2 regions of the Ectothiorhodospira lacustris genome follow, and region 2 is predicted to be linked to the other one. Evidence: predicted binding sites of a transcription regulator. Region 2 holds the regulator's gene; the other holds the start of a gene.
What was found. Region 2 encodes FliA, which starts transcription of late flagellar genes. Its sites were predicted from a motif close to GCTAAAGTTNNNNNNNNNNCNGCCGATA; they were not measured.

Region 1: a site for FliA is predicted at 3,755-3,782, ahead of LQ952_RS05445 (methyl-accepting chemotaxis protein). Genes of this name have one in related genera too.

Annotation. Positions count from the first base shown of each region.
Region 1 is NZ_JAJNQM010000018.1:13,258-31,506, reverse strand. It holds gene LQ952_RS05460 (ABC transporter ATP-binding protein) at 1-631, opposite strand, end outside; gene LQ952_RS05455 (arylesterase) at 636-1,259, shown strand; gene LQ952_RS05450 (HAD family hydrolase) at 1,323-2,009, opposite strand; gene LQ952_RS05445 (methyl-accepting chemotaxis protein) at 2,052-3,677, opposite strand; gene LQ952_RS05440 (c-type cytochrome) at 3,879-4,334, shown strand; gene LQ952_RS05435 (cytochrome b/b6 domain-containing protein) at 4,401-5,087, opposite strand; gene LQ952_RS05430 (lipocalin-like domain-containing protein) at 5,154-6,278, opposite strand; gene LQ952_RS05425 (FtsX-like permease family protein) at 6,282-8,798, opposite strand; gene LQ952_RS05420 (ABC transporter ATP-binding protein) at 8,795-9,529, opposite strand; gene LQ952_RS05415 (glycosyltransferase) at 9,631-10,800, shown strand; gene mgtE (magnesium transporter) at 10,996-12,363, shown strand; gene mgtE (magnesium transporter) at 12,365-13,732, shown strand; gene recJ (single-stranded-DNA-specific exonuclease RecJ) at 13,736-15,451, opposite strand; gene LQ952_RS05395 (hypothetical protein) at 15,448-16,527, opposite strand; gene LQ952_RS05390 (ATP-binding protein) at 16,524-18,249, opposite strand, start outside.
Region 2 is NZ_JAJNQM010000004.1:23,008-37,226, reverse strand. It holds gene fliR (flagellar biosynthetic protein FliR) at 1-602, shown strand, start outside; gene flhB (flagellar biosynthesis protein FlhB) at 606-1,763, shown strand; gene flhA (flagellar biosynthesis protein FlhA) at 1,764-3,857, shown strand; gene flhF (flagellar biosynthesis GTPase FlhF) at 3,943-5,430, shown strand; gene LQ952_RS01630 (MinD/ParA family protein) at 5,477-6,316, shown strand; gene LQ952_RS01625 (RNA polymerase sigma factor FliA) at 6,319-7,041, shown strand; gene LQ952_RS01620 (chemotaxis response regulator CheY) at 7,143-7,523, shown strand; gene LQ952_RS01615 (protein phosphatase CheZ) at 7,532-8,290, shown strand; gene LQ952_RS01610 (chemotaxis protein CheA) at 8,393-10,432, shown strand; gene LQ952_RS01605 (protein-glutamate methylesterase/protein-glutamine glutaminase) at 10,507-11,634, shown strand; gene LQ952_RS01600 (flagellar motor protein) at 11,638-12,378, shown strand; gene motD (flagellar motor protein MotD) at 12,435-13,325, shown strand; gene LQ952_RS01590 (ParA family protein) at 13,322-14,119, shown strand; gene LQ952_RS01585 (chemotaxis protein CheW) at 14,116-14,219, shown strand, end outside.

The sequences.
Region 1 (18,249 bases), on a different contig from region 2:
CCAGATCCATGTCGTGGGTCACCAGTACCAGGGCCGTGCCGTAGGCTTCCTTGAGGTTGAACAACAGGCGGATGATCTGCTCCCCGGTCTGCTGGTCCAGGTTGCCGGTGGGTTCATCGGCAAACAGTACCCGGGGGTGGGCGGCAAAGGCCCGGGCGATGGCCACCCGCTGCTGCTCACCACCGGAGAGCTGACCGGGATAATGAGCCACTCGCCGGGACAGTCCCACCTGCTCCAGGGCCTCAAGGGCGCCCGCCCGTGCATCCCCGGCCCGCCCGGACAGTTCCAGGGTCAGCATCACGTTCTCCAGGGCGGTCAGGGCCGGCAGCAGCTGAAAGGACTGAAACACGAATCCCACTTGCCCGGCCCGGAGCATGGCCCGCTGATCTTCGGTGAGTCCGCCCAGGAAACGACCCAGCAACTGAACCTCCCCATCCGTGGGCAGGTCCAATCCGGCCAACAGACCCAGCAGGGTGGACTTGCCCGACCCCGAGGCACCGACGATGGCCACCGCCTCGGCATTTGCCACGGTCAGGTCCACCCCCTTTAGAATGGCAAGTTCACCACCCGGACCCTCTACGGATTTGACGAGACTGCTCGCCGACACCACGGCGGCGGAGGATTGAGACAACACCATGCGATCACGACTCCTTTTGCTGCTGTGCTTGTTGTGCCTGCCCGCCCTGGCGGCGGCCGAACGCCCTGCCCTGCTCATCATGGGCGACAGCCTGAGTGCTGCCTGGGGCATCCCGGTGGAACAAGGCTGGGTGGCCCTGCTGGAACACCGACTGGAGGAAAACGGCCATGCCTGGACTGTGGTCAACGCCAGCATCAGCGGCGAAACCAGCCGTGGCGGCCTGACCCGGCTGCCCCGAGCCCTGGAACGGCACCAGCCCGAGCTGGTCATCATCAGCCTCGGAGGTAACGACGGGCTGCGGGGCACCGCCCTGGGCGAGATCCGGGAAAACCTGTCCCGCATGATCCGGCTCAGTCAGGACAGCGGTGCACGGGTGCTGCTGGTGGGCATTCAGGTACCGCCCAACTTGGGCAGACATTTTACCGAGAGGTTCCACCGGATCTACCATGAGCTGGCCCAGGAATATGACGTGCCGCTGGTGCCCTTCCTGCTGGAGGGGGTGGCCTTGGAACCGGATCTGATGCAGGCGGACGGCATCCATCCCACCGCCGAGGCCCAGCCGATCATGCTGGATACGGTATGGACGGTGCTGGAGGAGGTGCTGGCACAAGGTGATCCGTAGCCTGTCTGATCCGCCTTCCCCCTCATCCCCGACCCTTCCCCCCAAGGGAGAGGGGATGGCGGGTCAGCGCGGCAGCAGTCGGGCCGGCAGTTCCGACACCGACCGCAGGGTCAGATCAGGGGGTGAACCGCCGCTCTCCCAGGCCAGAGCATGGGGATTGACCCAGGCGGTACGCATCCCCACCCGGGCCGCCCCGCGCACATCCCGCTCGGCGTCATCCCCCACATGCAGGGCCTGGGACGCCTCGACCCCGGCCTCGTCCAAGGCGGCGGTGAAGATCCGCGCCGACGGCTTGGCGACCCCGGCGGTGGCGGAGGTGATCACGAAATCGAACCGGTCACCGATACCGATGTGGTGCACACAGGCATTGCCGTTGGTGATGGCGCCGATGCGAAAATGCCCCCGCAAACGGTCCAGCGTCTCCAGCACATCGTCATAGAGAGACACCTGGTTGCGCGCCTCCCAAAATACCCGAAACGCCGGTTCCACCAACTCATCGCCATAACCCGACTGGGCCGCCAGGATGCGCAGCCAGTGCTTGCGCAGACGGGTCATGTCGTAGTGCAGGTGACGGCGCTCGGCAAACCAGGCCTGGCGATGACGAACCATGGCCTCCAGGCCATGGCGCTGGGCAATGCGCGGATAGTGGGCCGTGAGCCAGTCATGAAAGATCCGTTCCGCGTTCTGGATCACGGGGGCACAGTCCCACAAGGTGTCATCCAGATCGAAGGTGATGCAGCGTATGTTCATCCCGCAAGCATACCCAGTTGCACGGTCGGAATACAGCCTGTGCTAGATCCTGAATCGCTCCACCGCACTTCTCAGCTCAGCCGCCAGGCGGGCCAGATCACGGGCGGCGTGAGCGGTTTCCCGGGCTCCCGAAGAGACGTCATGACCGCCCTCGCTGATGCGCACCACATTCTGGTTGATGTCCTCGGCCACGGCGCTCTGTTCTTCGGCGGCGCTGGCGATCTGGGCGCTCATGTCGGTGATGGTGCCCACCGCCGCGACGATGGCGCGCAGGGACTTGTCGGCCTCGCCGGCCCCCGCCGAGGTGTCCTCCGCCCGCTTGCGGCCTGACTGCATCACCTGCACGGCGGCCCTGGCACCGTCCTGCAGCGTCTTGATCATGGACTCGATTTCCCGGGTGGAGGTCTGGGTCCGGCTTGCCAGAGTCCGCACCTCGTCCGCCACCACGGCAAAGCCACGCCCCTGCTCACCGGCCCGGGCCGCCTCAATGGCCGCATTCAGGGCCAGCAGGTTGGTCTGCTCGGCAATGCCCTGGATCACATCCAGTACGGCACCGATCTTCTCACTGTCCGCCTCCAGCTTCTGGATCACGTCGGCGGCCCGGCTGATCTCTCCCGCCAGTTCCTGAATGGCCTTGATGGCCTGCGCCGATGTCGCCTGGGACTCACGGGACTCGTCGTTGGCCCGACCGGCGGCAGACGATGCCTCGGACGCGCTGCGAGCCACCTCAAGCACGGTGGCGGTCATCTCGTTCATGGCGGTGGCCACCAGCTCCGTCTGGGACTGCTGCTCACCCACCCGCCGCAGGGTCTGTTCTGTCACGGTGGAGAGCTGCTCCGAAGCTGCCGCCAACTGGGCCGTGGCGCCGTTCACCTGACCGAGAATGGTGCGGAAACCGTCTGCCATGCTGTTGAAGGCACGGGCAACGCGGGTCAATTCGTCATTCCCGCTGGCCGGTACCGTCGCGTGCAGGTCACCCTGGGCCATCCGGCCGCTGGCCGTCACCAGCTGCTCCAGGGCGGCAGTGATCCGCCGCATCAGCAATAACCCGATTGTCATGGTGGCCGCCAGGCCCAGCAGCAGGATCAGGATCATCCCATTTTGAATACGCCCGTGAAGCACCAGGGAGTCCTCATAAACCTGCCGGCCCACCTCAAGCTGGAGGTCCATCAATCTCCCGAGGCTGTCCGTAGCCTGCTGATAGGTCCGGGCCAGGTCTCCCAAGAGGATGCGCTCTGCTTCCTCCCAGTTCCATGCCCTCAGGGCGTTCACCAGGGGATCAATGCCACGGCGCTGCAAATCGGTGTGATGGGCTTCGAAGCTCGCCGCCATCTGGGCTTCCCGGGGCGTGAGATAGGTCTGCATGTAATCAGCCCAGATCCGATCCATGCGGCGCCGGTTTTCCTGCACCTCCTCAATGGCCGCATCGATCACCTGCTGGCGGGGGTCGCTCAGTGCCATCCGCAGACTCATGCGGGAACTCACCAGCATCTCGTTGATATTGCCCAATTGACCCATGGGTACCAGCCTGTCGTCGTAGACGGTCTTAAGCTGCCGCTCGACCTGAGACATGCCCATCAGACCGAGGAATCCAATGGCAGTCATCAAGACGAGGCTGGCCACGATCATGAAGATCAGGCGCTGGCGGATGGTCAGATTGATTCCCATGGCATGCTCCTTGGATGTGGCTGCCGATATCCGACAGGAAACGGAGCCCCTGCCGCATGAACGAATTTATTTCCCGATAGCGGCCGAAACAGGGATTCCTTAAAGATCGGCCAGCATTCTCACAAAGCAGGCGTTACATACTTAGAAGGAATTGATAGACTTGCACGCTTGATAATTCAGTAACAACGGAGGTACGACACCATGAAGATCGCTGCAAAGGCACTGATTGCCGGACTGGCCCTGACCGTCGCTGCAGGCACCGCATGGGCCGTGGAAGCGGATGATGCCATTGAGTATCGAAAGGCCGTCTTCCAGGTCTTCAAGTGGAACATGGGTCCCATGGGCGCCATGGCTCAGGGAGACAGACCGTTTGACCGGGAGGTCCTGGTCAAGCACGCGGAGCAGATGGCCCGCACCGCGAACCTGCCCTGGCAGGGCTATGTGGACGGTTCCGACTTGGGTGACACCGCCGCCAAGCCCGAAGTCTGGACCAACCGCGCCCGGTTCGATGAACTGGCCGGCAACTTCGAGGCCCAGGCCGCCCGCCTGCTTGAGGTGGCCAGCAGTGATGCCAGCGAGCGTGAGGTCCGCATGGAGATCGGTCGCCTGGGTCAGGCCTGTAAGGCCTGCCACGACGATTTCCGCGTCTCGCGCTAAATCCCCCTATCCCCCCCGGGGCCGGCCTGCCGGCCCCGGGGGGGATGGATCCGATGGGCCATCACATCACGGGATGTAGGTGATCCCCAACCACACCAGAGCGGCACAAACAGCCAGTAGCAGCACCGCCAGCCACAGGCTGGCAAACCGCACATCCTCAGCCCCATACCAGGCCACCCGCTTACGGCCGGTGATCATGGGCAGGATCAGATTATCCCGCTTCACCACCCAGTACAGCAGTACCGCCGTGACATGGATACCCACCATGATCAGGATCAGATCGAAGTTGAGCTTATGCAGCCCGGTGAGCCAGTCGCTGGTGGATGATGACACCATGCGGGAAAAGGGTCCTCGGTTGAAGATCTGATCATTGGCAAACAGGCCGGTAACGGACTGGAACATCAGCAATCCCAGCATGATCATCACCGCCCAGCCCCCCATGGGGTTATGGCCGGGATGGCGATGACCGTCGCCGCTGAACAATCCCTTGAAATACTCGAACACCGTCACCGGGCCGGCGAGAAAATCCGAAAAACGGGCGGAGCGGGTACCCATCACCCCCCAGATGATCCGAAACAGCAGCAAGGCGATCAGCGCATAGCCCAGCCACATATGCCAGTTCAGGGTCATCACATCCCGGCTGGTGTACCACAACCCAAAGAGCAGGATCACCAGAGACCAGTGGAAGAGGCGGGTGGGCAGATCCCAGATACGAATGATCTTCCCGTAAGGTTTTTCATAACTATTATTCATCAAAAGTTAACTCCTTGGAACGAATGCCTTATGGCTCCATCTTAGCCGAAAATATCCCCGCTCCCATCAATACCCCGTCATCTCCACATACCCTCGCCCGGCAGCCTCCCCCGCCTCCAGCACATCCACCGCCCCTTCCCAGTAACGGACTGAAAGATCCATCACCTGATCCGGACGCACCGCCCGGATCTCCAGCACCCGCCCCTGCGCCGGCAGATGCAGGCGCCAGGCCACCGGATATCGATGCCCCGTCGATCCGGTCCAGCGCTCCAGCACCTCCAGGCGCGCCTGCTCGAAGGTGATCAGGGAATGATCACCCTCCGGTGTCACCCACAGCCCTTTGCTGAAGGGATCCTCGCTGCCGTCCTCCCGCCGGAAGCGGTAGTACATGACATCATGCCCATCCGCCAACTGCAGGGAGAACCAGTCCCAGCCCACCTGCCCCTCCTCCAGGGCGCTGGTACTCCACTCCCGGTCCAGCCAGGACAGACCGGATACGGCATGTTCACGCCCCTGGACCCGGATCGAGCCTTCGGTCTGCAGGCGGGTGAAGGAATAGTAGTGGGAGGCATTGCCGGGCGCCGCAGACTTTTGGCTCAGTCCCCGGTCTCCCTGCAGCACATGGGGCTTTTGCGGCATCAGTCGAAGCTCCAGTTCGATGTCGCCGGAGGTGGCCGTCAGCCGCCAGGGAAAGTCATTGCCTTCATCGGATGCCAGCACCCAGTCATCCAGCCAGACCCGGAACGGATTCACCTGTGCCCCGGCCAGGCCCATGGCGCCCCGGGAAAAGCGCTCGAAGGCCCGATGACCGATCCCCGCCACGTCCGTGACCGCCAGATGGGCCATCCAGACCTGATTGGTGGCCCAGGCCGACGCCGATTCCGGGACCGTGGGCACCAGGCTCAGCCGGAAGAAAGTGATCTGGTAGCCGAACCGGCGCCCCGCCTCATCGTCCAGGTTGCCGGTGATGTACCACCACTCGTTGCGAAACTCGGGATGAGGGCCGTGATCGTCGGGGAAGACGAAGGGCCGAGGCGTTACGGCCCGCGCATACCCCTCATCGATGTCCCCCCCCAGCAGGACCATGGCATCCAGGGGTTCATCGTCCAGCGGCCCGGACTCGGGCGCGCAGGCCGTCAGCCACGCGAGTGCCAAGGCCAGTACGGCAGGACATATCTTCCGGATCCACATGGGCTATGCCTCCCGCAGATGTTCGGCCGGGCGCACCCGGGCCATGCGATACCCCGGATATGCGCCGGCCAGCAGGGATGCCGTCAGGGCCAGCAGCAGCCCTTCCCCCGGCACCGCCGGCGGCAGGGTCCGGATCATGCTCCAACCGAAGGAACGCTGATTGATCACCTGGATCAGGACATCGGACATGAGGATCCCCAGGGGGATCGCCGCCAGACCGGCGGCAAGCCCCAGCAGCAGGCTTTGCAGGGTCACCATGCCCCCCAACTGCCAGGGGGTCATGCCGGTGGCCCGCAGTACCGCATGCTCCCGTGCCCGTTCCAGCTGCAGGGCCATGAGGGCACTGAGGATGCCGATGAAAGCCACCCCCACGGTAAGCAGCCGCAGCACATGGGTAACGGCGAAGGTACGATCGAAGATGGCCATGGACTGGGCATGGATCTCACCAGCAGCGGTGATCAGCACCGGTTCATCCAGCGTGACCGCCAGCGCCCGAAGCTGGGACAGCCCGCTTTCCAGGCTCACCCCGGGGGCCAGGCTCAGCCGCAGCGCCGCCACGCCGGGGTCATCCCAGTAACGGTCATAGAGCGTCCGATGCAGGGTGACCATGCCCTGAGCCGCGCTGTAGTCCTGCACCACCCCCACCACCTCGAAGGTCCGCTCGCCCCGGTCCGTGGGCAGGGCCAGGCTGTCGCCGACACCGATGCCCTTGCGCCAGGCCAGCGGTTCCGAGATCAGGATCACCTCCTCGGCCGCCAGGCGCTGCCAGATCCGGGCCGGTGAGGCCCCTTCAAGATAGACATAACCGTCAGGGGTCTGCACCGAAGGGTCGATAGCCATCAGTTCCAGCGGTCCCCGGGGGGTGTACAGAGGGACCCGCCGGGCGGTACTCAGTTCCGCCACCGACGGCAACGACGCCACCCGGGCCGGCAGATCGTCCGGCAACACCGGATTCACCCCCAAGCCGGAGCGGCCCGGGGCACTGACGTAGAGATCACTTTGCAACGTCTGCCCCAGCCACAGACCCACACTGCTGCGGAAACTGTCCACCATGATCCCCACCCCCACGGTCGCCGACACCGCGATGGCCAGGGCCGTGGCCGCCAGACCAGACCGGCTGATACCGGCGCCAATGCCTCGGGCCGCCAGCCGCCCGGGCACCCCAAAGCCAAGGCCCAGCGGGCCGGACAGCAACCGGGCCATGAGCCATACCAGGGGCGGGATCAGACAGGCATAGCCCAGGATCAGCAGGAACAGGGCGAAAAACCCCGGCAGCAGACCCTGGCCGGGCCAGTCCACCAGCATGAAACCTGCCAGCATGAGCAGCCCGCCTGCCGGCACCAGCCAGGGCAGAACCCGACGCACCCGGTGTTCCAGCCCGGAGCGGCGCAGGGCCTCCCGGGGACTCACGCACGCCGCTTCCCAGGCAGGCCCCAAGGCGGCAATCAGGGTCACGCCCAGGCCCAGCAGCAGCCCCTTGAGGATCACCGCCGGCCCCAGGGCCAGTTGAGTCACCGTGACCACGAAATACAGGTCCGTGACCGTGCGGGTGACCAGTTGGACCAGCCCCTGTCCGATCACGACCCCGGCCGCCAGGCCCAGCAGGCTGCCCACCAGGCCCAGCAAGGCCGCCTCGGCGATGATCAGTCCGAACACACTCGCCCGGGTCATGCCTTGCATGCGCAGGTTGCCCAGCAGATGACGCCGCCGGAGCACGGCAAAGGTCAGGGTGTTGTAGATCAGGAAGGCGCCCACCAACAGGGCCAGCAGGCTCATGGCCAGCAGATTGACATGAAAGGCCCGGGACAACTCGGCGGTGGCCCGGGTGCGAGCCTCGGCCGCCTCCAGCCGGACACCCGGCGGCAGCATCTCCCGCAGCCGCGCCATCTGCCTCTCATCCGTCAGGATCAGGTCGATGCGGTCCAGACGGCCGTGGCGCCGGAACAGGTCCTGGGCGGTGGCGATATCCGCCAGCACGTATCCTCCCAGCCCCGGCTCGTCGGTCGACACGATGCCCACCAGAGTCACCGCATGGGGCGTCGTACCCACCGTGAGGAAGAAGGTCTCATCCTCCGCCAGACCCAGCCGCGCCGCCGTCGGCGCCGCCAGCATTACCGTGCCCGGTTCGGTGATCAGGCGGTTGATACGTCCGTCCCGGCCACCGACGGCATGGTCCCGGAACGGACGCTCGGCAAAGGGCTCCAGCCCCAGCAGGGTGAAGGTCTCGCCCTGGATCCGTACATGGCCCTCCACCACCGGGGCGCTGTCACGGAACCCTTCCCGGCGTAGCCGGGTATAAAGTCCTTCGTCCAAGCCACCGGGACCACCGATGAGCTGGTGGGTGGTTCGTCCCGTGATCGTCTCCATGGACAGCTCGAAGGCCCGGGAGGCACTGCTGTTGGCGATCTCCACCGCCACCACGATAGCCACCCCCAGGGCCACGCCCAGGACGGCAAAGACCAGATTCCAGGGATGGCGGCGGTGATCCCGGACCAGGGCCCGGGCCGGCAGCCCCGTCATGCCTCACCCCGTGCCTGCAGGCGACCGTCCACCAGTTCCCAGACATGATCGGCCATGACCGCCACCTCCGGACTGTGAGTCACCAGCACCAGCGTCCGCCCTTGATGCCGAACCAGACGCTGCAACAAGGCCATCACCTGGGCCCCGGTCTCCGCATCCAGATTGCCGGTGGGCTCGTCCGCCAGCAACAAGGGCGGTTCATGGGCCAGGGCCCGGGCCACGGCCACCCGTTGCTGTTCACCACCGGAAAGCCGATCGGGGAAGGCATCGGCCCGGTCCGCCAACCCCACCGCCGCCAGCCGGGCCGCGACACGCCGGCGGCGTTCCCTCGCCGGCACGCCGTTGAGTTCCAGGGGCAGGGCCACGTTTTCGGCCACCGTCAGGGTGGGGATCAGGTTGAAGAACTGGTAGATGAACCCCACCCCGCGGCGCCGATAGAGGGTACGGCTGCGCTCATCCAGGGTATCCAGCCGCCGCCCTTCCACCAGGATTCTGCCGGCATCCGGGGCCTCGATACCGCAGATCAGGTTCAGCAACGTGGACTTGCCCGAGCCGGAACGCCCCACCAGGGCCACGATCTCGCCGGGATTGATCCGGGCGGTCACCCGGTCCAGGACCACCCGTTCCGTCCCCCCTTCCCGGAATCGCTTGCTCACTGCCTCCAGCTGCACCAGCGCCGGAGGATGGGCGGGGATCTGCGGATCCGTGTTCTGTATCTGCCGGTTGTCCATGGGCACCCTGTTCACCGAATCGTCATGTGAAAACTTTAACATCAGCGGCCGAAACGGCCCCAACAGGCCGATCCTGACACCTTAGGGGAGCGCAGCGGACAGTGAAGATCCTGATGATCAGTGATGTGTTCTTCCCCCGCATCAACGGCGTCTCCACCTCCATTGCCACCTTCCGGCGCCAGCTGCGCCGGGAAGGCCATGACGTCACCCTGATTGCACCGGCTTATCCTACCGGGCATGAAGGGGAATCCCATATCCTGCGCATCCCCTCCCGCTACGTGATCCTGGACCCGGAAGACCGGATGATGAAACCGCGCCGGATTCTGGCCCAAGCCGATGAACTGGCCGGTGAGGGATTTGACCTCATCCACGTGCACACCCCCTTCGTGGCCCATTATGCGGGCCTGCAACTGGGGCGGCGCCTGGGTATCCCGGTGGTGGAGTCCTACCATACCTATTTCGAGGAATACCTGTTCCATTACCTCTCCTTCCTGCCTCGGACCTGGATGCGGTCCGTGGCACGGCGTCTGTCACGACGCCAGTGCAATCAAGTGGATGCGGTCGTCGTCCCCTCCCGGGCCATGGCCGAGGTCCTGGCGGGTTATGGGGTGCGAACGCCCATGTCCATCATCCCCACCGGGATTCACCAGGAGGCCTTCGTCGGCGGGGACGGCATGGCGTTTCGACAACGTATGGGAATCGACCAAGATACCCCCTTGCTGGTTCATGTGGGTCGGATTGCCTTCGAGAAGAACATCGATGCCCTGCTGCACATGATGGTGACCGTGCGCCGGGCCATCCCCGGCGCCATGCTGGTGATCGCCGGCGATGGCCCGGCCATGGGCCATGTCCGCCGCCTCACCCGGCAACTGGGGCTGGAGCAGACCATTCGTTTTGCCGGCTACCTGGACCGGCGCACCACCTTGTTGGACTGCTACCGGGCGGGCAATGGCTTCGTCTTCGCCTCTCGTACCGAGACCCAGGGCCTGGTCCTGCTGGAGGCCATGGCCTTGGGGGTCCCGGTGGTCTCCACCGCCGTCATGGGGACGCGGGATATCCTGTCATCCGGTCAGGGGGCCCTGGTGGCCGAGGATGATCGGGATCTGTCCCGGCAGGCGATCCGGCTACTGTCCGATCCGTGCCTGCAACAGACCCTGTCGCTGCAGGCACGGCAGAGCGCCCTGGCCTGGAGCGCACGGGAGATGGCAGCACGCATGCTGACGCTCTACGAGGAAGTGCGTGACACCGCCCAGGTAACTGTGCTGCCCTGAAACATTCCGCACTGCCGGACGGATTGCTATAATCAGTCGCCCTGCACCCAGAGGCGGCCGATGCCGATGGCGCCGTCCTCGGTTCCCTTAACACGCATCGCTTGAGCGGCCCTCCTCGTGCCATCCGTTGCCGCGGATGGAGTGCGTCCTTTGCGAATGTTCCGTCTCGGCCCATACCGGCCTGGGAGGCTGCCGATGGAGTTGGAATTCGAACAGTACCTGCTTGCGATCCGTGAACTCCTGGAGCAGGAAGACCAGAGCGATCTGCGCCGGACCTTGGACGTCATGCGCATTCAGGACATCGCCCATGTGCTGATGGCCCTGGAGGATGACGCCGTGGAGCGGGTCTTCAATGCCCTTGCCCGTGGCCGCAAGGTGGACGTCTTTTCCTATTTGGACCCCCATCACCAGCATGCCCTGCTGGACCGCGTCGCCCAGGCCGATGCCCGCCACATCCTGTCGGAGATGCTGCCCGACGACCTCACCGCCCTGCTGGAGGACCTGCCCCGGGACGAGGTGCGCCGACTGCTGCGCCTGCTGCCCTTTCGCGCCATCCGTCGTGCCCTCACCCTGCTGGACTACCCGGACAACAGTGTCGGTCGCCTGATGACACCGGAATTCGTGGCCGTGGCGGCGGACTGGTCCATCCAGGACAGCCTGGACTTCATCCGGGTACAGAAGGCGCGGGGCGAGATGGCGAACGTGATCTTCGTCACCGACGAGGACCGTCGCCTGCTGACCAGCATCCCTCTGGGCCGCTTCGTCATGGGTCGGGCCGATGAGCCGGTCTCCAGCCTGGGCACGGAGCCCATGATCACCATCCCGGTCACCGCAGATCGCGCCGAGGCGGTCCGCCTGATCCAGCACTATGACCTGGAAGTACTGCCGGTCACCGATGACGAGGGTGTGCTGCTGGGCATCGTCACGGTGGACGACGTCATGGACGTGGTGGAAGAGGAGACCACCGAGGACTTCCACAAGCTGGGTTCGGTGGGCGCCCTCAACCTGAGCCTGCGGGATGCCGGACCCGCCCTGCTCTACCGCAAGCGTATCGGCTGGCTGCTGGTGCTGGTGTTCCTGAACATGTTCGGCGGCATCGCCATCGCCAGCTTCGAGGACACCATCGCGGCAGTAGTGGTGCTGGTATTCTTCCTGCCCCTGATCATCGCCTCCGGCGGCAACGCCGGGGCCCAGGCCTCCACCCTGATGGTCCGCGCCATGGCCACGGGGGATGTGAAATCCTCGGACTGGTTCCGGCTCTGGGGCAAGGAACTGCTGGTGGCCACGTCCCTGGGTCTGACCATGGGTATCGCCGTGTCGGCGGTAGGACTGTGGCGCGGCGGACCCGAGATCGCCTTGCTGGTGGCCATCGCCATGGCCATCGTGGTGGTGGTGGGCAGCATGGTGGGGATGATATTGCCCTTCATCCTCAGCTTGGCGCGCCTGGACCCGGCTACCGCCAGTGCCCCGCTGGTCACCTCGGTGGCGGACGTGGCGGGGATCCTGATCTATTTCAGCCTGGCGGTGGCCATCCTGAATCTGCCCGCCGGCGGAGGCCTATGACATGAGCGAGACTGCCACCCCGGAGCGTCCCGGCCTGGCCGATCTGCCGGCCCTGCTGGCCGAGCAGGACTGGGAAGCCGTCCAGGCGGTGCTGGCGGATCCGGCTGAGCCGGACATCGCCCACGCCCTGCCGGAACTGCCCCGGAGCGACCGGGTGCGCCTGATGCGGTTGATGCCGCCGGAGCGAGCCTCCGCGGTCTACGCCTATCTGGACACCGGCCTGCAGACCGAGTTGCTGGAAGACCTGAGCGACGAGGAGAAGACCCGCCTCATCGGCGAACTCTCCTATGACGATGCCGCCGCCATCCTGGACGAACTACCGGACGCGCACACGGACTCCCTGATGGAGATGCTGCCGGAGGCGGACCAGCAGGTGCTCAAGGCCCTGCTGGCCTTCCCGGAGCACAGCGCCGGCCGCCTCATGACCCCGGAGTTCGTGGCCCTCTCCCCCGACTGGACCGTACGCCAGGCCCTGGATCACGTGCGTGAACAGGCCCATGTTGGCGAAACCCTCAACACCCTTTTCATCACCGGCGAAGGGGGTCGTCTGCTGGGCTGGATCAGCCTTCAGGACCTGCTGCTCTCCCGCCCCCGCACCCAGGTGGCGCAACACTATCACCGGGACTTGATCAGCATCCACACCCAGGAAGACCGAGAAGAGGCGGCCCGCCTCATCGGTCGCTATGACCTGCAGGCCCTGCCCGTGGTGGACGCGGACGGCACCCTGGCCGGCATCATCACCGTGGATGACGTCATGGACGTGGTACAGAAGGAAGACACCGAGGACTTCCACAAGATGGGCTCGGTGGGGGTCTTGAACCTGAGCGTGAAGGACGCCACCGCGAGCATGCTCTACCGCAAGCGCATCGGCTGGCTGGTGATCCTGGTGGCAGTGAACATCGTGAGCGGTGCCGCCATCGCCTTTTTCGAGACGGCCATCGAGAAGGTGGTGGCCCTGGTGTTCTTCCTGCCCATGGTCATCGCCTCCGGCGGTAACGCAGGGGCCCAGGCCTCCACCCTGATGGTGCGCGCCCTGGCCACCGGCGATGTGCAGGCCCGGGACTGGTTCCGACTCTGGGGCAAGGAGCTGTTGGTGGCCCTGAGCCTGGGCATCACCCTGGGACTGGCGGTCTGGCTCATCGGCCTGTGGCTGGGGGGCACCGAGGTGGCCATTGCCATCGCCATCTCCATGGTGCTGGTGGTCATCACCGGCAGCATGTTCGGCATGGTGCTGCCCTTCATCCTGGCCCGTTTCAAGCTGGACCCGGCTACCGCCAGCGCCCCGCTGGTCACCTCGGTGGTGGACGTGGCCGGCATCGTGATGTATTTCGCCGTGGCGACCCTGGTGCTGCAGATGGCCGGGATGTAGCCCTCAGAAAACGTGTTCCACCACCATCTGGACGGAACACAGGCCCCGGTATTCGTTGCTGTCCAGCCGATAGGCCAGATGCACCCGATCCCGCCCTTCCGGCCACTGGGCCGGATCGGCGTTGAAGGCGATGCCGGTAACGACTTCCCCGCCCTCGGGATGGCGCAGACGCAGGCGCACATGCCTGCCTTTCAGCCAACGCCGTTCCAGCACCTCGAACTCGCCGTCAAACAGGGGTTCCGGGAATCCCTGTCCCCAAGGGCCGCCGGCGCGCAGGGCCTCGGCGGTCTCCAGCGTGAGCTCATGGGGTGCCAGCGGGCCGTCACTGCAGATCACCCCCTCCAGATCCGCCGGGTCGACGAACCGACGCACGGTCTCGTCAAACACCTGCCGAAAGGCCTCGAAACGGTCCGCCGACAGGCTCAGACCCGCCGCCATGGCATGCCCGCCGAACTTGCTCACCAGGCCCGGATGGGTCGAGGCAATGGCATCCAGGGTATCCCGGATATGCAGCCCGGGGATGGAACGGGCCGACCCCTTGAGCTGCCCGTTACCGGCATCGGCAAAGGCGATCACCGGCCGGTGTACCCGGTCCTTGATGCGGGAGGCGACGATGCCGATCACCCCCTGATGCCACTCCGGCTCATACAGGCACAAGCCATGGCCGCCCGCCCCCGTCAGGCCCCGCTCATCCATCAGCCGGGTCAGGCTGTCCAGGGCCTGGTCCTGCATCTGCGCCTCCACCTCCCGCCGATCCCGGTTCAGGTCGTCCAGGGTCTGTGCCAGGGTCAGAGCCCGATCCGGGTCATCGGCGAGCAGACATTCGATGCCGATGGCCATGTCATCCATGCGCCCGGCGGCGTTCAGGCGCGGCCCCACGGCAAACCCCAGGTCCGCGGCCACCACCCGCTCCGGATGACGACCCGCCACCTGCAGCAGGGCCCGGATACCCGGTGCCGCCTGACCTGCCCGCATCCGCCGTAGCCCCTGCTCCACCAGGATGCGGTTGTTGCGATCCAGGGGCACCACGTCCGCCACCGTACCCAGTGCCACCAGGTCCAGCAGACTGCCCAGATTAGGCTCTGGAATCCCCCGGAGCCCGAACCAGCCCCGGTCGCGCAGGCGGGCCCGCAGGGCCGCCATGACATAGAAGATCACACCTACCCCGGCCAGCGCCTTGCTGGGAAAGGGGTCATCGGCCAGATTCGGATTGACGATGGCCTCGGCATCGGGCAACCGGGCACCGGGCAAGTGATGATCGGTCACCAGTACCTGCATGCCTCGGCCCCGCGCGGCCGCCACCCCGTCCAGGCTGGAGATGCCGTTATCCACGGTGATGATCAGGTCCGGCGCCCGATCGGCAGCCACCGCCACGATCTCCGGCGTCAGCCCGTAGCCATACTCGAACCGGTTGGGGACCAGGTAATCCACCGCCGCCGCACCCATGGCCCGCAGGGCCCGCAAGGCCAGGGCGGTGCTGGTGGCGCCGTCGGCATCGAAATCACCCACCACCAGTATCCGTCGGTCCCGGGTCAGGGCCTGTTCCAGCAAGGCCGTGGCCCGATCGATCCCGCCCAGGGCACCGACCGGGACCATACGGGACAGGGAGCAATCCAGTTCCGCCGGGTCCAGGACACCCCGGTTGGCATAGAGCCGGGCCAGAAGATCAGCACCTTCGGCCGGCGCCCGCCCCCGCTGCAGCCTGCGCGCGGCCTTCATCGGGCACTCTCCGCACCAAGGCCCACCACGCATTCCCCGAACGGACGGGAACGCCGCCACCACCGGCGGCGGGACCCGCCATCCAGCCGTACCCCCCGGCCATCCTCGCCCTGGATCATCAGGTGCCGAAGCCGGCCCCGCGCCAGGGCTTGGCGCAGGGGCTCGAACCAGTTCTGCTCCAATACCGTCATTGCGTTCATCCAGGCCTCGATATCATCCCCGGCGGCGGCCGGGAAGAGATCTTCCAGCACCACCAGTACATGGCCTTGCGGCGGCCCGGATGCCAGCCACGCCGTGGCCGACTCCGGCACGGGATGCAGGGGCGTGCCCGTCCAGCGACAGAGCCCTTCCAGCAACGCGCCGTGGCCATGGGCGGTCGCCAGCGCAGCGGGCGGCGGCGGACAGGGCCAGCGCCCGCCCCCCCAGAGCCACAGGCTGTTGACCGTCACCTCTCCCCGGGCCTCCCTCGCCGCATTCACCGGCGCGCCGAACAAAAGCATCTGCAACTCCGTCAGGTCCCGTTGCCAGGCCCGGGCAGCGGCACTCTCCCTGGGCAGCAGACCACCCACCCGTTGCCCCAGGGCGCGGGACAGGGGCACGGTGGACAGGCCCGGATCCTGCTCCAGGCACAAATGCCAGTACCCCGGGGCGGCACTGTGCAGCCGCCAGGACCGCTCCTGAAAATGGTCGTTGATCAGGGTGACCAGGGCGTCGCTCTCGGCGGCAGTCAGCGATGGGCCGACAACCCGGGAGAGGACCAGATCATCCGTGCCCACCGTCAAATGCACTGGGTCGGCACAGAACCAGTACCCTGCCGGCACGTTCGCAACAGCCGCCAGCCGTGTCAGGGCGGCCACGGGGGCATCGGTATCGGCACCGTAATGCCGGCACAACAGGGTTTCCAGATCGTCGGCGCGGACGGGAGTGGGGCCGCCCCGCGACCACAACCACTCCAGGGCGGGATAACGCCCCAAATTGCCGTAATCGGCCTGCCAGCCGGCGGTGCGCGTCAACAGGCCCGGCAGGACCAGGTGCAGAACCTGCTCCGTGGGCGATGTAACGAATCGCTGCATCATGGGGTGCTTTCCGGGCAACCCGAGGCCCTGTCCGTCGCCATGGACATGACCAGGTACCGATCCAGCAGGGCCATGAAGTCAGGGATATCCAGAGGCTTGGTCAGATATTCATCAAAGCCGGCCTCCTTTCCCCGGATCACATCTCGCTGGGTGGCATTGGCAGTCAGGGCAAAGACCGGTATGGCGGCCGTCCCCGCATCCTCTCGCAGGGACTTCAATACCCGATAGCCATTCATGCCCGGCATGTTGATGTCCAGAATGATCAGATCCGGCCGATGACTGCGCGCCAGGGCCAGCCCCAGGTCCGCCCCCGGTGCCTGCAATACCTGAATCCCCGGACGCTTGGCCAGGACCTGCGCCACCAAGCGCAGGTTGGAAGGATTGTCATCCACGTGCAGGATACAGTGACCCGAGGCGATTCCCCCGCTCGGAGCAATACCCCCGAACGGCCTGTGAGACGGGACCGGGACCGGTGCATCCTGCACCGCCGGCAACTCGAACCAGAACACGCTCCCGCCCCCTTGCCGTGGCTCCACACCGATGCACCCCCCCATCAGCTCCATCAGACGCAGGGCGATGGTCAGCCCGATACCCGTCCCTTCCGTCGCGGCCTGATCATCCACACCCAGGCGATTGAAGGGCTGGAACAGCTCATCCATGCGCGCAGGGTCAATACCCAGCCCAGTATCGGCCACACTCACCCGGATCGTCTCCCCACCGCCACCCATCCGAGTTTCAAGCCACACATCACCGTCCGGCCGGTTGTACTTGATGGCATTGGACATGAGATTGATCAGCACCTGTTTGAGCCGGGTGCGATCCCCAAGCACGGCATGGTCTTGTCGGCTGTTCACATGCAGGCGAATCCGTCGCTCATCCGCCAAGGGGCGCAGCAGCGTAATGCACTCGGTCAGCACCGAGGACATGGCCACCGGCTCCAGGGACAGTTCGATCTTGCCGGCCTCCAAGCGGGACAGGTCCAGGATCTCGTTGATCAGCTCCAGCAGATGCCGGCCGCCGCGCAGAATCTCGTGCACACTGTCCAGCTGCTCCTCCCCCAACGCCGGATCCGCCTCCAGCAGCTGGGAAAATCCCAGGACCGCATTCATGGGGGTCCTGAGCTCATGGCTCATGCGGGAGAGGAATTCGGACTTGGCCCGGTTCGCCTGTTCCGCCCGCTCCTTGGCCTCATGCCACTGCTGTACCGCCAGGTGACGTTCTTCCTCCGCACCCAGGGCGGCGGCCAGCAGGGTGAGCAGGCGCCGCTCTTCATCGCTCGGTCGGCAACGACGCGTAAAGACCACACACAGGGAGCCCGCCACCTCACCCCGGCAGTACACCTTGTGGCCGAAATACGCCTTGAGACCATAGCGCTGAATCGCCGGATCCGTCTCGAAATACGGGGACTGCTCCAGATCCTCAATGACGAGACACTCCAGGGCGGTATCCTTGATCAGACCATGACAGACATGGCCTTCGGGATCATCCTCCAGGGGCAGGCCCGGCGGGCGGTTCCAGTGCCCCAGACTGCATAACCGCCCCTGCTGCAGGCGGTTGTAGAAGGCCGCGTCGCTGCCGAACAGCTCTCCGCACAGCCGGGTGATATCCTGGGCATTATCGTCGAAATTCGGCCCCATGCTGGAGAGACATTCGGTCAGACGCACCAAGCGTCGTTCAGCCTGCTTACGGTCGGTGATGTCCCTGAGGATACCCAGCGCGTGC
Region 2 (14,219 bases):
CGGAGCCCCCTGCCGTGCAGCCTTTGAGCATGGAGGGGCTGGTGGTCACCGTTCAGCAGGTACTGATCGGTGTGACCATGGGTTTCATCCTGCAAATGGTGTTCAGCGCCCTGACCATGGCCGGCGAATCCATCGCCCTGTCCATGGGGCTGGGATACGCCTCCATGGTGGACCCTGCGATGGGGGTCCAGGTGCCGGTGGTGTCCCAGTTCTTCGTGATCATGGGGACGCTGATCTTTCTGGCCATGAACGGCCACATCGCGCTGCTGGACATGCTGTTGCAGAGCTTTTACCTCATGCCCATCGGCGTCGAAGGGCTGACCCGGGTGGATTTCTGGGGGGTGGCAAGCTTCGGTTCCGCCATGTACGTGGGGGCCCTGCTGGTGGGGATGCCCATCGTGGCGGCCATGCTGATGGTGAACCTGTCCATGGGCGTGATCACTCGGGCCTCGCCCCAGCTCAATATCTTCGCGGTGGGCTTTCCCATGATGATCATGCTGGGTTTTGTGCTCATCATGCTCAATCTGCCCACCCTGGAGCCCCGTATCCGTGATCTGGCCATGGCCGGATTCGGACTCATCCAGCGTATCTTGGGAGGTTAGGCCATGGCCGAGAATGAATCCTCACAGGAGAAAACAGAACAACCGACCCCCAAACGTCTGCGGGATGCCCAGGACAAGGGGCAGGTCGCCAGTTCCAAGGAACTCAATACCACCTTGGTGCTGCTCACCGGCTCCACCACGCTGCTGCTGTTCGGCGGGGTGTTCCTCAACCATATTCAGGCATTGATGCGCAACAGTCTGATCATCGACCGGGAGCGTATCTTTGATCCGTCCTTCATGCTGACGGCGCTGCATGCCCGGATCGGCGAGGGGCTGATGATCCTGGCCCCCCTGTTCCTGGTTCTGGTGATTGCGGCCGTCACCGGGCCGGTGGTCATGGGTGGGGGACGTTTCCGTCTCAAGGGACTTGAGCCCAAGCCGGACAAGCTCAGCCCCATCAAGGGGCTCAAGCGCATCTTCGGACCACAGGGGCTGATGGAACTGGCCAAGACCCTGGCCAAGTTTTCCCTGATCTCGGTGGTGGCGATGGGCATCCTCTGGCAGTTTTCCGACCGTCTGCTGGGGCTGGGGGGGCAGGAGATGGTGCCGGGGGTGGTCAGTGCCGGTTACATGATTGCCTGGACTTTCGTCGCCCTGAGCGTGTCCTTGATCCTGGTGGTCATGATCGACGTGCCCTTTCAGCTCTGGAATCACCAGCGCCAGCTGCGCATGACCAAGCAGGAAATCAAGGACGAATTCAAGGAGACCGAAGGCAAGCCGGAGGTCAAGAGCAGGGTCCGCCAGCTCCAGTACGAGGTCTCCCGGCGTCGCATGATGGCCGAGGTACCCAAGGCTGATGTGGTGGTGACCAACCCCACCCACTTTGCGGTGGCCTTGAAGTATGACCAGCAAAAGGGTGGGGCGCCCCGGGTGGTGGCCAAGGGGGCGGATCTGGTGGCGGGAGAGATCCGGGAGGTGGCCAGGCAATCCGGCGTCACCATTCTGTCGGCGCCGCCTTTGGCCCGGGCACTGTTCCATAGCACCCGCCTGGAACAGGAGATTCCGGCCGGACTTTATGTGGCCGTGGCCCAGGTGCTGGCCTATGTCTATCAGCTCCGTAACGCGCTGCGCGAAGGCGGGGTGGTGCCGACACCACCCACCGATCTGCCGGTGCCCGATGAATTTCTCAAACGTGATGTGCCGCCTGCGGAGAATGCATAAATGGCGAGCTTTGCAGACAGTCTGAAGAATGTGAACCGCATGGGTCTGGGGGCGCCGTTGCTGCTGATGGCGTTGCTGGCCATGATGGTCATCCCGTTGCCGCCGCTGGCCCTGGACCTGCTGTTCACCTTCAATATTGCCCTGTCCCTGGTGGTGATCCTGGTGGCGGTGTATACCCCGCGCCCACTGGAGTTCGCGGTGTTCCCCACGGTGCTGCTGGTGGCCACCCTGCTGCGCCTGGCTCTGAACGTGGCCTCCACCCGGGTCATCCTGCTGGAAGGGCATACCGGCACGGATGCCGCGGGCAACGTGATCCAGGCCTTCGGCGATTTCGTGGTGGGCGGTAACTATGCCGTGGGTCTGGTGGTGTTTGCCATCCTCGTGATCATCAATTTCGTCGTGGTGACCAAGGGCGCCGGCCGGGTTTCCGAAGTCAGTGCCCGCTTCACCCTGGATGCCATGCCCGGCAAGCAGATGGCCATCGATGCCGATCTCAACTCCGGGCTGATCTCCCAGGACGACGCCCGCAAGCGCCGGGAAGAAGTGGCCCAGGAGGCCGATTTCTACGGTTCCATGGATGGTGCCAGCAAGTTTGTGCGGGGGGATGCCATCGCCGGCATCCTGATCCTGTTCATCAACATCATCGGCGGTCTGGTGATCGGCACGCTGCAGCACGGCATGAGCGTGGGGGATGCGGCCACCAACTACGTGCTGCTGACCATCGGCGATGGTCTGGTGGCCCAGATCCCCTCCCTGGTGCTGTCTTCCGCCACGGCTATTATCGTCACCCGGGTGTCGACGGCTCAGGACATGGGGCAGCAGGTCGTCAAGCAGCTGTTCGGTTCGCCTCGCGCCCTCTATGTGGCGGGAGGGATCGTGGGCTCCCTGGGATTGGTCCCCGGCATGCCCAACGTGGTATTTCTGAGCCTGGGCGCCCTGATGGGGGCCACGGCCTATCTGATCAGCCAGCAGCGCGCCGCCGATGACGCGGCAATCACCAGGGCACTGGAGGATGAGGCGCCGCCCCCCACCAGTCCGGAGATGAAGGAACTCACCTGGGATGACGTGCCGCCGGTGGATCTGGTGGGCCTGGAGGTGGGGTATCGTCTGATTCCGCTGGTGGACCGTTCCCAGGGGGGGCAGCTGATGGCCCGGATCAAGGGCGTGCGTCGCAAGCTGTCCCAGGAGTTGGGCTTCCTGATCCAGCCGGTGCACATCCGTGACAATCTTGACCTGGGGCCGAATCACTATCGGCTCACCCTGATGGGCGTGACCACGGGGGAGGGTGAGGTATTTCCGGACCGGGAACTGGCCATCAACCCCGGCCAGGTCTTCGGGCAGGTGAAGGGCACCCCTACCAAGGATCCGACCTTCGGTCTGGACGCACTCTGGATTGATCCGGCGCAGCGGGAAGAGGCCCAGGGACTGGGCTATACCGTGGTGGATGCAGGGACCGTGATTGCCACCCATCTGTCCCAGATTCTGCGCGACCACGCCCATGAACTGCTGGGCCACGAGGAGGTTCAGCATCTGCTGGATACCCTGGCCAAGCATTCGCCCAAGCTGGTGGAAAATCTGGTGCCCAAGACCCTGGCGCTGGGGGTGGTGCTCAAGGTGATGCAGAACCTGCTGGCGGAGCAGATCCCGGTGCGGGACATGCGCTCCATCGCCGAAACCTTGGCGGAGCACGGTGCCAAGAGTCAGGATCCTGACGCACTGACGGCTGCGGTACGGATCTCCCTGTCACGCGCCATTGTCCAGAATATCGTGGGAACCGCTTCAGAGCTGCCTTTGCTGGCCATTGATCCCGCGTTGGAACAGATATTGCAAAAGTCCTCGCAGGGAGGCAGTGGTGCCGGACTTGGAATCGAACCGGGACTGGCCGAACGCCTGCAGCGTTCCATTGCCGAGGCCTCCCAGCGTCAGGAGATGTCGGGCGAACCTTCCGTGCTGGTGGTGTCGCCGGATATCCGCCCCTGGATGTCCCGCTGGCTGCGTTCAGCCGTGCGTGGGCTCCATGTCCTGGCCTACACGGAGATTCCGGATAGCAAGCAGATCCGGGTGGTTGCCACCGTAGGTAGGGAGGTGGGGTGACGCAGTTCGAACAGGCATCAGGTGTTTTCAGGCACGTGTGCAGCGCTTTGACCAGCCAGTGCAACGGGGATAACGGGTTACCGTCATGAAGATAAAACGCTATTTTGCACCGGATATGCGCCAGGCCATTCGCTTGGTGCGAGAAAATCAGGGACCGGATGCGGTGATCCTTTCCAGCCGCAGCGTGGAGGGTGGCATCGAACTGATCGCTGCCATGGATTACGACGAGGAAGCGGTACTGGAGATGGCCACCCAGGCGGGCGAGCCGGTTTCCAGGGCCTCGACATCCACCGCCGGCCGGCCGATATCCCCTGACGTACGGCTTCGTTCCAGGGCACCGGACACCGGAATGGAATCCGCGGCCGACCCCGGGATGCCCGAGCCTGAAGCGGCAGTGTCCCTCAAGGCCGATGCCGGGGTCCGTGTTTCGTCAGGGGAGTTTCCGTCGCTGCGCGCCCGCCGTGATGATGTGTGGGCGGAGGAGGGGTTGCATGCCCTGATGACGCCGGTGGTAGAGCCGCCGCCGACCTCGCCCCCGGCCTCGGAGCCTGCCCCCTCGAAACCGGCGAGGGCCAAGAAGGTCGCCAATATTGAGTGGTCCCAGGAACCGACCCTCCTGGCCATGCAGAAGGAGATTCAAGGGCTGCGGGCCATGCTGCAGGACCAGCTCGCCAGCCTGGCGGGGCAGGAGTTCATGCGCCGAGATCCGGGACGGGCCGGCGTGGTGGCCAGACTGCAGCGCATGGGACTGGAGCCGGAGCTGGCCAAGGAGATCGCCATGGCAATCAGCCATCCCGATGACCCTGCGGAGGCTTGGCAAGAGGCCTTGACTCATCTTTCCGGGCGTTTGGCGGTGACCCCCGATGGCATTCTGGATCAGGCTGGCATCATGACCCTGGTGGGACCGAGCGGCGTGGGCAAGACCACGACGGTGGCCAAGCTGGCCGCCTTGCAGAGCCTCAGGCACGGCCATGATTCCGTGGCGCTGATCACCACGGATGCCTATCGCATCGGCGCTCATCGACAGTTGCAGACCTTTGGTCAGATCCTTGAGGTTCCCGTCTATCTGGCGCAGACAGCACGCCAGCTGGGAGATATGCTAGAGGGGTTGAAATCCAAGCGCCTGGTCATCATTGATACGGCAGGCACCAATCAACGGGACATGAAACTGCTTGGCGAGTTGGAGTCCCTGACGTCGGTGCCTTCTGCCAGGACCCTGCTGGTGATGGCGGCCAATGTGCAGAAAGCCGTGATGATGGAGACCGTGAAGTCCTTTGCCCGATTGCAGCCGGAGGGGTGCGTACTGACCAAGGTGGATGAAGCCGCTTCACTGGGTGAGGCCCTGTCGACCCTGATCAGTGCCGGCCTGCCGCTGACGTTCGTCAGCGAAGGTCAGCGCATACCCGATGATCTGCGTCCGGCCCGTGGCGCCCGGCTGGTGGCCACCGCCGCCAGGATGGCGGATGCCGGTGGCGAGCGTGGGGATACCCGTCAGGCCCAGGTGGTTTCTCCCATGTTCCGTGAGCCCATCAACCAGCCCAACGCCAGGTACGTCCATGCCTCCAGTCAGTAATTCTCAGGCGGCCCGACTTTCCTCACCGGTCGATGCGGTCGCTCCGGTGCGTGTCCTGGCAGTGTCCAGCGGCAAGGGTGGTGTGGGCAAGACCAATGTGTCGGTGAACCTGTCCGCCGCCATGGCCCAGAGCGGTAAGCGCGTCATGCTGCTCGATGCCGATCTGGGGCTGGCCAACGTGGATGTCTTGCTGGGATTGCAGCCCAAGGCCAACCTCTACCATGTGCTCAACGGCGAATACACCTTGGACGAGGTGCTGCTTGAAGGTCCGGCGGGCATGCTGATCGTGCCGGCCGCTTCGGGTATCGCCCGCATGGCGGATCTGGAACCAGCGCAGCATATCGGTATCATTCGTGCCTTCAGCGAGTTGTCTCATCCCCTGGATGTGCTGGTGGTGGATACTGCCGCCGGCCTCCATGACAGCGTCACCAGTTTTTGCCGGGCCGCCCAGGAGGTGCTGGTGGTGGTGTGCGATGAGCCGGCTTCCATCACGGATGCCTACGCCCTGATCAAGGTGCTTTACCGGGATCATGGCCTGACGCGCTTTCGCATCCTTGCCAACATGGTCCGCAACGACAATGAGGATGAGGGCAGGGTCCTGTTTCGCAAGCTGGTGTCGGTCTGTGACCGTTTTCTGGAGGACGTGATCCTCGATTACGTCGGCGCCATCCCCCATGATGACCTGCTGCGCAAGGCGGTTCAGCGTCGGCAGAGTGTACTGGAGGCCTATCCTTCCAGCCCCGCCGCCCGTGCCTTTCGCGCGGTTGCCGGTCGCATCGACCAGTGGCCCATGCCCCGCAATACCCGTGGCGGTATCGAGTTTTTTGTGGAAAGGTTGATCAACAGCGGTCGAAACGACTTGGAGCCAGTCACATCAGTGCCATAGCCATGTACGCCAGCAAAGAGTCAGACCATACTCGACTGGTGGATGAGCATGTCTCTTTGGTTAAGCGAATCGCTTACCATCTGCTCGCCCGCCTGCCTGCCAATGTGCAGGTGGAAGACCTGATCCAGTCCGGGGTCATTGGTCTGCTGGAGGCTGCCCGTCACTATGACCCTTCCCAGGGGGCCAGTTTTGAGACCTATGCCGGCATCCGGATTCGTGGTGCCATGCTGGATGAGGTCCGCCGGAGCGACTGGACGCCGCGGTCCGTGCACCGTAATGCCCGGCGTATCAGCGAGGTGATCCGGGAGATTGAAAACCGGGCGGGGCGCGAGGCGACCGGCCCGGAGATTGCCGCTACCCTGGGGGTGGATCTGGAAACCTACCACGACATGCTCCGGGATGCCGCCGGTAGCCGCGTGCTGGGTTTTGATGACCTGTGCGAGGGGGATGGGGATGTGGACAACTTCCTCCCGGGCCTGGGGCCGACTCCATTGGAGTCCGTCACCCGGGCGGATTTTCAGAAAGCCCTGGCCGAGCATATCAACACTTTGCCTGAGCGAGAGCGTTTGATCCTCTCTCTGTATTATGATGACGAGCTGAACCTGCGCGAGATCGGTGAAGTGCTCGGCGTCAGCGAGTCCCGGGTTTGCCAGATCCACGGTCAGGCGCTGGTTCGTCTCAGGGCCCGCATGGTCGAGTGGGTGGCGGACGGTGAGCGGGTCTGATGCCCTCTTGCCGGCAGAATTGATTTCAGAATGCCGGAACACCCCGCTCAAGGGCGTGTCTTCGGTGTGTGTTTAATCGGGAGGTTATTGTGGATAAGAACATGAAGATCCTCATCGTGGATGATTTTTCCACGATGCGCCGCATTATCAAGAACTTGCTGCGGGATCTTGGATACAACAATACCGCCGAGGCTGATGACGGCAGTACCGCACTGCCCATGCTGCAGAACGGTAACTATGACTTCCTGGTCACCGACTGGAACATGCCCGGCATGCCCGGCATCGATCTGCTGAGGGCTGTGCGTGCCGATCCCCGGCTCAAGGACATGCCCGTCCTGATGGTGACGGCCGAGGCCAAGCGCGAGCAGATTGTTGAAGCGGCTCAGGCCGGTGTCAGCGGCTACATCGTCAAGCCTTTCACCGAGGAAACCCTGAAGGAGAAGATCAACAAGATCTTCGAGAGACTGCAGGAAAAAGGGTGAACAACGTCATGGAGAACCAGGAAGACAGCAAAGAGGCCCTGTTCAAGCAGCAGCAACTGGAACGCGCCCGGGAATTGGTCAAGCTCATGGAATCCGGCAATGAAGAAGGGGCCGGGCGACTCATCGAAGAGATGGGGCGCATGCACGAGAGTCTGCTGTTCCAGGAACTGGGCAAGCTGACCCGGGACCTGCACGAGGCCTTGAACAGTTTCCGCCTGGATTCCCGTCTCTCCGAACTGACCCATCAGGATATTCCGGATGCCAAGGAACGTCTCAACTACGTGGTCGCCATGACTGACCAGGCCGCCCATCGCACCCTGAACGCCGTTGAGGCGGCATTACCGGTCTCGGAAATGTTGGCAAACCGGGCGCAGGCATTGCGGGCTGACTGGGCTCGTTTTCGCCAGCGGGAAATGTCCGTGGACGAGTTCCGCTCAGTGAGCCAAGCCCTGGCCGAGTTTCTGGAGGATACGGAACGGGATGCCGAAACGCTGCGCAGTCAGCTTTCGGAAGTGCTCATGGCTCAGGACTTTCAGGATCTGACGGGGCAGGTCATCCGCCGCGTCATGACCTTGGTGCAGGATCTGGAAGACAGCCTGGTGGGGCTGGTGCGTATCTCCGGTAAGCGTCTGTCCACGCCGGAAGGCAAGGACAGGGGCGCGGGGACCGAGCCGGCCGGCCCTGCGGTCAAGGGGACGTCGGATCAGGGCGACGTGGTAAAAAGCCAGGATGATGTGGATGACTTGTTGTCCAGCCTTGGATTTTAAAACTTGTCCTGTCACCGGGACGTCGGCCTGTTTCAGATTTCGCCGGTCCGGCCGCCAAACCGGAATATCAGGGTGCGATTGCACTGGGCGTGAGAGACGGACATGAGTCTGGATACCGACGACGAAATCCTTCAGGACTTTCTGGTTGAGGCCGGCGAATTGCTGGAGGGCCTCAGTGAGCAGTTGGTTCAGCTGGAACAGACCCCCGACGATAAAGATCTGCTCAATTCGGTCTTTCGCAGTTTCCACACCATCAAGGGTGGGGCCGGGTTCCTGAATCTGGAAAACCTGGTCAAGATCTGCCACCGGGCCGAAGACGTGTTCAACCTGCTGCGCCAGGGGCAGCGTCATGTGGACAGCAACCTGATGGATACCATCCTTCAGGTGGTGGACGTGTTGAACCGGATGTTTGATGAGGTGCGCTCCGGCGAGATGCCGGCCCCTGCGCCGGATCACCTGATGGCGGCCCTGGAACCCCTGACCCTGCCCCAGGGGGAGGCACCGCCGCCGCCTCCGGTGCCGACACCCGTGCCGACACCCGTGTCGCCGCGGTCCGTGCCGGCTCAGGGGGAGCTTCGGGGGGATATCACGGATGACGAGTTCGAGGCTTTGCTGGATGCCCTTCAGGATCAAAAGCAAAACGGCGGCCCGAAACCGGAGAGCATGACGTCTGCGGTTCCACCGCCTGTCTCCGCGGGAAAGGCTCAGGCTGATGGCGACGCCATCAGCGATGAAGAATTTGACCAGCTGCTGGACGAACTGCAGGGTAGAAAGCCGGAGTCCGCGGCTTCCGCCCAGGCATCCCCCCCTGGGGCAGGCGATACCATCTCCGATGATGAATTCGAAAGCCTGCTGGACAGCCTTCACGGCAAGGGGGAGGGACCTAAAACCGCCCAGCCGAATGTGCCGGCAGCAACATCGTCGGCGGCACCGGTAGCCGGCGGCGTGGAGAAGGCGGCCAAGTCCACTCCCTTGGCCGATACATCGGTTCGTGTGGATACCAAACGTCTGGATGACATCATGAATCTGGTGGGGGAGCTGGTGCTGGTGCGCAACCGCCTGGCGACCTTGCGCTCACGCATGCGGGATGAACAGGTATCCAAGGCCGTGACCAATCTGGACGTGGTCACGGCGGATCTTCAGGCGGCCGTGATGAAGACCCGGATGCAGCCGATCAAGAAGGTGTTCGGGCGCTTTCCCCGGGTGGTCCGGGATCTGGCCCGAAGTCTCAAAAAGGAGGTCAATCTGGAGCTGTGGGGGGAAGATACCGACCTTGACAAAAACCTGGTGGAGGCCCTGGCCGATCCCCTGGTGCACCTGGTGCGAAATGCCGTGGATCACGGTATCGAGTCACCGGAGGAGCGCTTGGCCGCCGGCAAACCGCGTGTCGGCCATGTGGTCCTGTCAGCCGCCCAGGAGGGCGACCATATCCTGCTGACCATCTCCGATGACGGCAAGGGCATGGATCCGGATGTGCTGCGCAAAAAGGCAGTGGAAAAAGGCTTGATGGATGAGGATGCGGCTTCGCGTCTTTCGGATAACGACGCCTTCAATCTCATTTTCAGGGCGGGCTTTTCCACCAAGACGGAGATTTCCGACGTATCCGGTCGCGGCGTCGGTATGGATGTGGTGAAGACCCGGATTGCCCAGCTCAATGGACGGGTGGATGTCACTTCCGAACTGGGCAAGGGCAGCATCCTGAGTATTCGCCTGCCCTTGACCCTGGCCATTCTGCCGACCTTGATGGTGGTGCTGGGCCGACAGCGTTTCGCGTTGCCGCTGGCCAATGTCAGTGAAATCTTCGACCTGGACCTGTCGCGAACGAACCGTGTGGATGATCAGGAGGTTATCATGGTTCGTAACCGCTCCCTGCCGCTTTACTATCTGCGGCGGTGGCTTGTTTCCGGCAGTACCGACGAATATCGGGGGATGGGACATGTGGTAGTGGTGTTCAGCGGCAATCAACGGGTGGGCTTTGTGGTGGACAGCCTGATCGGGCAGGAAGAAGTGGTTATCAAGCCCCTGGGCAATATGCTGCACGGAGTCCCCGGACTGGCAGGTGCAACCATCACCGGTGATGGGGGTATAGCGCTGATCCTTGATGTGCCTGGACTTCTGAAGAATTACGCCAGAAGGCACTGATCTGACCTGTCCCCGCATCATCCCGAACGATCCGGATGCGGGGGCCCATGACCTGGAAAAGACGGAGAGATTTGATGGCGGTTCGCGTTCTGGTGGTGGACGATTCCGGATTCTTCCGGCGTCGCATCGTGGAAATCCTGAATGCCGATCCGTCCATTGAGGTGGTGGGGACCGCGAGTAACGGCCAGGAGGCAGTGGACCAGGCCGCCAGTCTCAGTCCTGACGTGATCACCATGGATATCGAGATGCCGGTGATGGACGGTATCACTGCGGTGAGGCGCATCATGGCCCGCAATCCTGTGCCGATCCTGATGTTTTCTTCCATCACCACGGAAGGCGCCAAGGCCACCCTGGATGCCCTTGAGGCTGGCGCGGTGGATTTCCTGCCCAAAAAATTCGAAGACATCGCCCGTGATCAGGAGCAAGCCAAGGAAGTGCTCCGGCGTCGTGTCAAGGCGGTGGGAAGACGACGCTTCTCACCGCCGCCCGCTGCTACTGTGTCGTCCGGATTGGGTTCCCGTGGGGGGGCTGCAGCACCGCCGTCAGGTCGCCCCGTGGCGGTCACGTCACCTGCCGGCCTGCCGACACCCCGATCGGCGCGGAGTGTCCCGGATCGTACCCCGATTCAATTGCGGGATTTTCGGGTGGTGCTCATTGGGACCTCGACGGGAGGGCCGCTGGCGCTGCAGAAAGTGCTGGCCGAGTTGCCCGCCCATTTTCCGCTGCCGTTGCTGCTGGTACAGCACATGCCGGGCACCTTCACCCCCGCCTTCGCCCAGCGCCTGGATCAGCTGTGCCGGATCCGGATCAAGGAAGCAGGCGATGGCGATGTGCTGGCACCGGGGCTGGCGTTGCTGGCCCCCGGTGGCAAACAGATGCTGGTGGAGGCCCGTGGGGGGCAGCACCGGGTCAGGATCACTGACAGTTCCCCCGAGCAACATTACCGCCCCAGCGTGGATGTCACCTTCAATTCCGCCGCGGCGGCTTTCCGCGGCGATGCCTTGGCCATCATCATGACCGGCATGGGCGCCGATGGCCGGGAGGGGGCACGGCTCCTGAAGCGATGCGGCGCAAAGATCTGGGCCCAGGACGAAGAGAGCTGCGTAGTGTACGGCATGCCGGCCGCCGTGGTGGATGCGGGGCTTGCGGATCGTGTCCTGCCCCTGTCCCAGATCGGCAGATTGCTGGCCGAGGGGTGCTGAAGCATGGATATTCTCACGCTCATCGGTGTGCTGCTGGCCTTGGTGGCCATTTTCGGCGGCACCGTTGCCAAGGGCAGTGGACTGGCGGCCCTGTGGAACTTGGCCGCGTTCGTGATCGTGGTGATCGGCACGATTGCGGCGGCCCTGATTCAGGCGCGTCCGCTGGTGTTCATGCAGGCCATGAAGATTCTGCCCTGGGCCTTTGTGCCGCCCAGGCTCGACCCCGAGGCCGTCATCGAACGGATCATCAGCTGGAGTCAGGTGGCCAGAAAGGAAGGTCTGCTGGGGCTTGAGTCTCTGGCGGAAACCGAGGAGGACGCCTTCGCCCGCAAGGGTCTGCAGTTGCTGGTGGACGGCACGGAGCCTGAGACAATCCGCACGATCCTGGAGGTGGATAGTCATACCCGTGAAGATTTTCACACCCAGGCCGCCAAGGTCTACGAAAGCATGGGGGTCTACGCGCCGACCATGGGCATCATCGGCGCGGTGATGGGTCTGATGGCGGTGATGCAGAATCTGTCCGACCCCAGTCGCCTGGGGGCCGGTATCGCGGCGGCTTTTGTGGCCACCATCTACGGGATTGCCTCGGCCAACCTTTTTTTCCTGCCCGTGTCCAACAAGCTGAAGGCCATCATTCAGAATCAGAGTGCCTATCGGGAGATGATCATCGAAGGGATCATTTCCATTGCCGAGGGTGAGAACCCGCGCAATATCGAGATCAAACTGCAGGGGTACCTGCACTGACCCGGCGGGCCTTGGCGCCATGGCCGCAGGTTTGAGGGGGTTGCTGGAAGCCTGTCATGTCAAGACGTCGGAAAAAACACGAGGAGCATGTCAACCACGAGGCCTGGGCGATCCCCTATGCGGATCTCATGACCCTGTTGCTGGCCTTTTTCGTGGTGATGTACGCGATCTCATCACTCAACGAAGGCAAGTACCGGATTCTTTCGGAATCCCTGGTGGAGGCCTTCAGGGCAACCCCCAGAACCATCGAGCCCATTCAGGTCGGTGATCTGACCAGGTCGCCTCGCCCCTCCGCGGTGGAGCCTCCGCCCATTACCTCTCCCATGGAAATGGAACGGATGACGCGCAGCCTGGAGGAGATCCTGGTGGACATGGATCTGGAGGGGCTGTCGGTGGCCATCGAGGGTATCAATGCCATGGCGGACCAGATCGAGGTGGCCATGGCCCCATTGATCGAGGCGGGGCTGATCGAGGTGGGGCGGGATCGGTTGTGGATCGAGGTGCAGATCAACACCAGTATCCTGTTTTCCAGCGGCAGTGCCGAGCTGGCAGCGCAAGCGGTGCCCGTGCTGGAGAGGCTGGCCTCGATCCTGGCCCAGTTCCCCGCACGGATCCATGTGGAAGGCCATACCGACAATATACCCATCAGTACGCCGGTCTATCCTTCCAACTGGGAGCTTTCCTCCGGGCGGGCCGCCACCGTCGTCAACCTCTTTGCCCGCAACGGGGTGGATCCGGAGCAGATGGCGGCCATCGGGTTCGGTGAATATCGCCCCAAGGCCGACAATGTGACGCCGGAGGGGCGCCTGCAGAATCGTCGCGTCAACATCGTGGTGTTGGCTGGCCGTCGTCCCGGTACCGGTGAAGGTGCGCCGCCGGAGATGCTGCGCGAGGATATCCAGATACTGTTAAACCAGGGACGACGGAATATGGAGGATCAGCCATGACCGTGATATGGGCTGTCGCCAATCAGAAGGGGGGCGTGGGTAAGACCACCACCACGGTGTCCCTGGGCGGGCTGCTGGCGGCCAGGGGGCATGAGACCCTGCTGGTGGACCTGGATCCCCACGGTTCACTGACCGCCTATTTCGGCGGTGATCCGGAAGGGGCCACCGGCGGCGTCTACAGCCTGTTTCATCAGGCTGCGGAAGGCAGGCCGATCCAGGCAAGCGGGGCGGTACGCGCCACCCGCTTCGATCACTTGTACATCCTGCCCGCATCGACGGCCCAGGCCACGCTGGATCGTCAGTTGGGAACCCGGGAGGGGATGGGCCTGGTCATCAAACGGGCGATTCAGGGGCTGCAGGGGCGGTTTGAATACGTCCTGCTGGACTGCCCTCCCATGCTGGGGGTGTTGATGGTGAATGCACTGGCTGCCTGTAGCAAGCTGCTCATCCCCGTGCAGACGGAATACCTGGCCATTCGCGGGCTTGACCGCATGCTGCAGACATTGAAAATGATCCAGCGCTCGCGCAAGGATGCATTGGAGTACGTGGTGGTACCCACCCTGTTTGACCGCCGTACCCGCGCATCTACCCAGGCCCTATGGGAGTTGCGTGACAATTACAGTGACTGTCTCTGGCAGGGGGTGATCACGGTGGATACCAAATTCAGGGAGGCGGCCATCGCCGGCATGCCTCTGCCCATCATGCTGCCGGATGCCCGCGGGACCGAGGCTTATGCACGCCTGCTGGATTCCTTGTTGGGACAGCATGACTTTCGCCGCAGGGCCGCATCATGAATCACCGGGATGACAGGCCGGAGGATTCCAAGCCCCGGGTTACGGTGGTGGATGAGCCCCAGGCCCTGACCGCCTATCTGGATGACTTGCTGCAGGAAAT